3 regions of the Arthrobacter sp. zg.Y820 genome follow, and region 3 is predicted to be linked to each of the others. Evidence: riboswitches for the same ligand, from Rfam matches in the RefSeq annotation. Region 3 holds a riboswitch; each other region holds the start of a gene.
The links. Region 3 has a riboswitch for S-adenosylmethionine ahead of QNN99_RS11890 (LLM class flavin-dependent oxidoreductase). Riboswitches for the same ligand answer to the same signal wherever they lie in the genome.
Positions count from the first base shown of each region.

Region 1: it holds a riboswitch for S-adenosylmethionine, as region 3 does, so the genes downstream of both, QNN99_RS00505 (ABC transporter substrate-binding protein) here and QNN99_RS11890 (LLM class flavin-dependent oxidoreductase) in region 3, are expected to answer to the same signal.
Region 2: it holds a riboswitch for S-adenosylmethionine, as region 3 does, so the genes downstream of both, QNN99_RS06090 (flavin reductase family protein) here and QNN99_RS11890 (LLM class flavin-dependent oxidoreductase) in region 3, are expected to answer to the same signal.

Region 1 covers NZ_JASKLX010000001.1:117,357-119,552, reverse strand. Annotated here, with positions in the region: gene QNN99_RS00510 (DUF6650 family protein) at 256-753, shown strand; SAM riboswitch class I at 928-1,016, shown strand; gene QNN99_RS00505 (ABC transporter substrate-binding protein) at 1,115-2,196, shown strand, end outside.
Region 2 covers NZ_JASKLX010000006.1:183,927-186,122, forward strand. Annotated here, with positions in the region: gene QNN99_RS06080 (GNAT family N-acetyltransferase) at 1-200, opposite strand, end outside; gene QNN99_RS06085 (hypothetical protein) at 273-797, opposite strand; gene QNN99_RS06090 (flavin reductase family protein) at 857-1,363, opposite strand; SAM riboswitch class IV at 1,423-1,543, opposite strand; gene QNN99_RS06095 (PhzF family phenazine biosynthesis protein) at 1,669-2,196, shown strand, end outside.
Region 3 covers NZ_JASKLX010000009.1:604,726-606,921, forward strand. Annotated here, with positions in the region: gene QNN99_RS11885 (ABC transporter ATP-binding protein) at 1-556, opposite strand, end outside; SAM riboswitch class IV at 924-1,039, shown strand; gene QNN99_RS11890 (LLM class flavin-dependent oxidoreductase) at 1,165-2,196, shown strand, end outside.

The sequences.
Region 1 (2,196 bases), on a different contig from region 3:
TCCATAGCCATAGCCATCTGCTTCTCCTCGCGTAGGCCTTAAACGCTAGCGGCGCGCGGCGCCATCCGGCAGTAGATATGCGGACAGGAGCGGTCCTCAAGAAAAAACTCGCGGAACTCGGCCCGGCCCCCACCCGCAAACCCACACACCCAAAGTTGCCCTCGGAACCCCGACAGCGGACTCCTCCCCTGTCCCGGGTTCGAGCCGGGCAGGTACCGTCGGAGAACGCTTCTTCCGGAGGTCAGGATGGACTGGTTGGCAGCCTTGATCCCTTCAACAGTCGCACTGGTTCTGGGTGCGAGCGCCGGCTGGAGCGTCCGCGCCGGCATCGACCGCCGGGATGAAACCGCAGCCCTGAACGCCTTGATCACCGACCTGCACCTGAAGCGGCCGCTGGCTGCGATCGAACCGCGCGTCGTCGACGGCGCTGACGACGCGCAACGCTGCCGCGCCACCGTCCTGGACGCACGCGACCGCATCATTGAAACCCTCGCCCACCTGCGCAGCAATTCCGCCAACACCGATGTCCTGATGCGGATGGCCTCCGCCTGCACCCGCTACCTCCGCGAATCCGCCCGCGCACCGGAACGGCACCAGTTCGCACTCATGGACCTGCGCGAAACAATGGTCGACGGCGTGAAACTGCTCAGCGACGCCCGGCGGCGGGTGCGGTACCGGAACCCCGGCGAACGCTCGACGCCGAAACCCGGCCGAACGCCGTCGCGCCGCCCCAGTATCGGACGGTACCTATAGTCCGCCTCGGCGGCAGGTCTTGGAGACCCGGAGCTTCATAGAGACGCCGTTTATGACACGGCGCGACGTAAAACGTCACCGACCGGCGCTTAGGGACACAGGCCGTCATTGTGTTGCCCGCCGAGGACAAACCGCGCTTCCATGGTGCTGTCCGCCTATCCAATCCGGACACCTTTACCATCCAGAGCGGCTGAGAGACCTGGCTCGTTGACGTCGCAGCAACCACCCTTCGGGGACGGTGCTCATGCCAGGACCGATGGACTCACTTCTCCGGTGGCCCGTAACTGCAGCACCGCTCGCAGTGACGGATCCAGCGTGCTCGAATGCCGTGTTCCTCGGTGCGAACTGAGAGGACCCTCCCATGGTCAGCCCTGCTCCAACCGGCCGCATCAACGGCCGCATCTCCGGCCACCCCAACGGCCCCCGCACACCCCTGCGGATCGCGGCACTGTTCGCCGCGGCAGCCCTGACCCTCACCGGCTGCGGATCCGGCGCGCAAGGCGGCAGTGCCGGCGCCAACGCCGCGAATGCTCAGGCCTCACCGGCCGGAGAGCCGGTCGACGGCGGCACCCTCGTCTACGCCGAAGTCACGCCCATCAACAACTGGCAGACCCAGGCGGCACGCTTCTACGAGAAGTCCAACGTGCTCAATTCAGTGCTGGACCGGCTGACCTACTTTGACCCGGAGAAGGGCGAGCCGGTGCCGTGGATTGCCTCGGCGTTCTCGGCCAACGCCGACAGCACCGAGTTCACCTTCACCATCCGCCCCGGCGTCACGTTCAGCGATGGAACGGCGCTCGACGCGGCCGCGATAAAGGCCAACCTGGACAGCTTCGGCCATGGCATTCCCGCCGCGCAGATCCAGCCGAACGTGGACTTCGCCGGCTACCAGACCAGCGAAGTGATCGGCACTAACCAGGTGAAGGTCACCCTGGATGCTCCGAACTCCAACTTCCTGCGCGCCACGTCCTCCGTCACCGCCGGTCTGGTCTCCCCGGCCACGCTGCAGCAGGATGCCGCCGGACAGTCCGCCATCTCATCCATCTCCGGCTCCGGCCCGTTCGTTTACGAGTCGGAAAAGCCCGATGAGGAAGTCGTGCTCGCGAAGCGGGACGGCTACGCCTGGGCTCCTGAGGGCGCCGACAATCCGGGTGAGGCGCACCTGGACAAGGTGGTGATCAAGTACCTGCCCGAGGTCGCCCACCGCGCCGGCGCCGTCCAGTCCGGCCAGGTCGATCTGGTGCGCGGCCTGCAGCCGGTGGATGAGGCGGCGCTGGCGGCCAGCGGCAATCAGGTGGTGGCGGCCGACGGCGTGGACCTCACCGTGAACATGGCGGCCGTGCGGATCGGCAGCGGCAAGCTGGCCGATCCTGCGGTCCGACAGGCGCTGCAGGCCGGCATCGACCGGCAGTCCATCAAGGACACGGTGCTCTCCGAGAGCTA
Region 2 (2,196 bases), on a different contig from region 3:
AGAAGGGCAATGGCAAGGGTCGTGTCGCCCTGAGACCACACGCGCGTCGCAGCGGCAGTGGCGGCTGGCCCTCGCAGGGAGTACCAGCCCAGATCGCCTGGGTGTAGCTGCAGCGGTTCCCTGTCGTGCTGCCACTTCGCCAAAACGCTGCAGATCTCGCCGAGCTCGTCTACACCTGGTGTTCGCAGGACAACGTCCATGATCCCCCGTTTTTCTTCTCCAAAATGCTCCAGTTCCCAAGGCCCGGGAAGTATTTATCCGGTAGAGGATCCTCAGTGTGGAGCGTGGTTCGCTAACCCGTCCGCGCTGATGGGGTTCGAGAGACTGAACTCGCAGTACTTTCCGGTCAGTTCCCCGCCGACGCTGAACTCGAGCCGAAGCGTCCGAGCCTCAGCAGGGGGAGCCGGTGTGTAGACCCAGAGCGCGTCCCACTCCATACCGCTGCCGGCCGTTTGGCCTCCTGACCGCCGGTACTCGGTGCCAATATCATCAGATACAACCGTGGTGATCCCCTCAAAAACGGCGACGCCAGGCATCGGAGGCGGGTTCTCAGATCGGTCTGATCCTGCAGCTTCACGCCGCTTCCACCACTCCTCGAGTCCTCGGTTGAAACGGCCGTCCCGGGACATTGTCTCTTTCCCACGCACTCCGCTGAGGTGCACGTGGATGCCCGGCTCTCCGGCGCTGACACCGACGAAGTCTGGCGCGTCTTTGAACTCAACACCTGCAAAGCGAACGTCGATACCATCGCTGGTTCCGACCACAAGGTCATGAGGCGCGTGCGTGAGTGCAATCATGCAGTCACTTTAGCGGCCCTAGTTCGCACGCGTCAGCGCGGGTTTTCCAGCGCCGCGGCTCAGGCAAACTCCGCGACGCTGAGGTGCCGGAACGCCGACCCGTGGAACACCAGCGGCTCGTGGGCATCGTCATGCGAGGCGTGGCCGTGGACGCGGAGCAGCACGACGCTGTGGTCCCCGGCGGGCACCTCGTTCTCCACTGAGCACTCGAGCCACAGGGCTGCCCGGTCCAGGAAAAGGGAACCCGATTCGTCGGTGTGCAGGTTCAGGCCCGCAAAACGGTCCCCGGACTTGGACGCAATCTGCTTGCAGATCCCCTCGTGGTCGGAGCCCAGGATCGATACCCCGATCCTGGCCGCGGGCCGCAGCACCGGCCAGGTACGGGAGGTGTTCTGCACGGCGAACATCACCAAGGGAGGATCCATCGAAACGCCCACGGTAAAGGATGACGCAACAATTCCCTGCGGCTGCCCGTCCACCACAGCGCACAACGCGGCAATGCCGGAGGGGAAACGTGAATAGGCACGGCGCAGGGCCGCGGGCTGAAGATCGGTAACAAGAGACATGCGAAGAGATTCCTCTGCCTTAAGCGCCGGACCGACGATTAACAACAGGGTCGGCACAAACGCGGTACTTGCCGCAGCCGGGAAGTTTTGCCGGGCGGCCGAATCGTCACCTGGAGCACCCCGCTACGGCGAGAGGGTTGCCGTCCAGCCGGCCAGGGCCCGTGGCTGGAACTCTTGATTCTTCTTCCAACGTAGGCGGCACGGGTGCACGCCTGCAAACACCTGCCTTAGTTCGTAAAACTCAGCTTCACAAAACTCCCCGCAGCGAATGAAAACTCCCCACGGTGAAGGGATAGAGTTTGGGCATGAAACAGCGGTGGTTTAAACAGGTGGACGTTTTTGGCAGCGAGCCGTATTTGGGGAATCCCCTCGCCGTGGTGCTGGAAGCCGAGGGACTTTCGGACTCCGACATGGAGTCCTTCGCGCGGTGGACGAATTTGTCCGAAACCACGTTCGTGCTGCCTCCCACCCGCGACGGCGCCGATTACCGGGTGCGGATCTTCACCCCCGGCGGAGAAATCCCGTTCGCTGGACACCCGACATTGGGTACCTGCCACGCGTGGCTGGAGGCCGGCAACAAGCGCCGCTATCCCGACGTCGTCGTGCAGGAATGCGGGATCGGCCTCGTAACGCTTCACGCCAACGCAGGCATTGCCGCGTTCGCCGCGCCGCCGCTGCTGCGCTCGGGCCCCTTGGAGGACGAAGTCCTGGACCAGGCACTGCGTGCGCTGAACCTGGACCGCACACAGATCCTCGCCTCCAACTGGATCGACAACGGCCCCGGCTGGCTCGGACTTCTGCTGCCCGACGCCGCTGCGGTGCTGGCACTGAAG
Region 3 (2,196 bases):
CGCCGAAGGGCTCATCGAGCAGCAGCACGCCGGGGGTCCGGGCCAGGGCACGGGCCAGGGAGGCGCGCTGGGCCATGCCGCCGGACACCGCCCGCGGGCGGTGCTCGGCGAACGGGCCCAGCTCCACCAGCTCCAACAGCTCGGCCACCTTCGCCTTGCCGTGCTTGGCGCTCATGCTTTTGGGCAGGCCCATCGCGATGTTGGCCTGGAGCGTCTGCCAGGGCAGCAGCCGCGGCTCCTGGAATGCGACGGCGCAGCGGTCGTCGATCCCGTGCACGGGGGTGCCGTTGATCAGGACTTCTCCGGTGCTGGCGGCGTCCAGGCCGGCTGCGGCACGCAGCAGCGTGGATTTTCCGCAGCCGCTGGACCCGAGGATGGCCAGGACCTCGCCCGGGCGCACCTCGAAGTTGATGTTCCGCAGCACCCGGTGTGCTTCGGGGCCGGCGCCGAAGGTGCGGCCCAGCGAGGAAAACGTGACGGGAAGAGCGGAGCCGGCGGCCTGAAGCGGTGCAGCGGGCGGCGCGGCGGCAGGGGACTGTGAAGCCAAGGCGGTCATGTTAACTCTCCATCGGTCCTGGCAGTAGCACCCTACGGAAAACGCCTTGGGCCGGTTACGGCCTCCTGCGGTGTTGTCCTCGCTATTGCCGTTCCTCAAGGAGGAGGTACGGCAACCAGGGTTGCTGCGGCTTCACTGATCCAGGTCTCTCAGCCGCTCGGGATGGTCAAGAGCCACTAAACGCTTCATTCGGACAACGGGCAAGTCCCCGGCGTAACATTTCGACGCCGCGGCGCCAGCCGGAAAACCGCCGCGCGCGCCGGCCTGGAGGCCCAGGTCCGCCGCGGGGCCGGCTCCGTGCCCGCGGTTCACACAGGGTCATTGACTTCCGTTGAGCCGCATCGCTGTGCCAATACTGGAGCCGAAGGATCATGAGTCCCAACGCGAAGCTCTGGCTGGTTGGGCGGCAACCCTCTTCTCCGTAGCGGGGTGCCCCAGATGAGGATCCGGCCGTTGCGCGTCCGCGAACGGCAAGTACGGCGTTCCCTCAGGGGCGTCCCGTTCCGAAAGGTTCCCCCGTGACCGAGCAGAACATCCAGCCGACCACACAGAGCACACCCTCCACCGAGCAGGGCACCCAGCCCACCGCACAGGGCCCCCGGCGGCAGATCCGGTTCAACGCCTTCGACATGAACTGCGTGGGCCACCAGTCCCCGGGGCTGTGGCGCCATCCGCAGGACCAGTCAGCCAATTACACCGACCTCCGCTACTGGGCCAACCTCGCCAAAACCTGCGAAAAAGGCCTGTTCGACGGCATCTTCCTCGCCGATGTCCTGGGCACATACGACGTCTACGGCGGCTCCAACGAAGCCACCCTGCGCCAGGGCACCCAGGTTCCGGTGAACGACCCGCTGCTGCTGGTCTCCGCGATGGCCCTGGTCACCGAACACCTCGGCTTCGGCGTCACTGCCGGCACCGCCTATGAACATCCCTATCCGTTTGCCCGCCGGCTTTCCACCCTGGACCACCTCACCAACGGCCGGGTCGGCTGGAATGTCGTTACCGGCTATCTGCCCTCCGCCGCGCGGAATCTGGGCGCGGAAGACCAGCTGGAGCACGACGAGCGCTACAACCACGCCGACGAATACCTCGAGGTCATCTACAAACTGCTCGAGGGCTCCTGGGAGGACGACGCCGTCGTCCGCGACAAGGAAACCGGCGTCTTCACCGACCCGGCCAAGGTCCACGACATCAACCACGAGGGGAAGTACTTCAAGGTTCCGGGCATCCACATCAGCGAGCCCTCGCCGCAGCGCACCCCGGTGATCTACCAGGCCGGCGCCTCCCCGCGCGGCATCGCCTTCGCCGCAGGCAACGCGGAGGCCGTGTTTGTGGGGGCGCCCACCAAGGAGAAGCTCAAGGCCACCGTCACGAAGATCCGCGACGCCGCCGAAGCCGCCGGCCGGGACCGGCACTCGATCCGGATCTACACGCTGATGACGGTGATTACCGCCGCCACCGCGCAGGAGGCCGCCGCGAAGCACGAGGATTACCAGCAGTACGCCAGCCACGAAGGCGCGCTGGCCCTGATGTCCGGCTGGATGGGAGTGGACCTGTCCACCTACAACTTGGACGAGCCGCTGGGCAACGTGAAATCCAATGCCATCCAGTCCGCCGCGTCGAATTTCCAGAAACCGAAG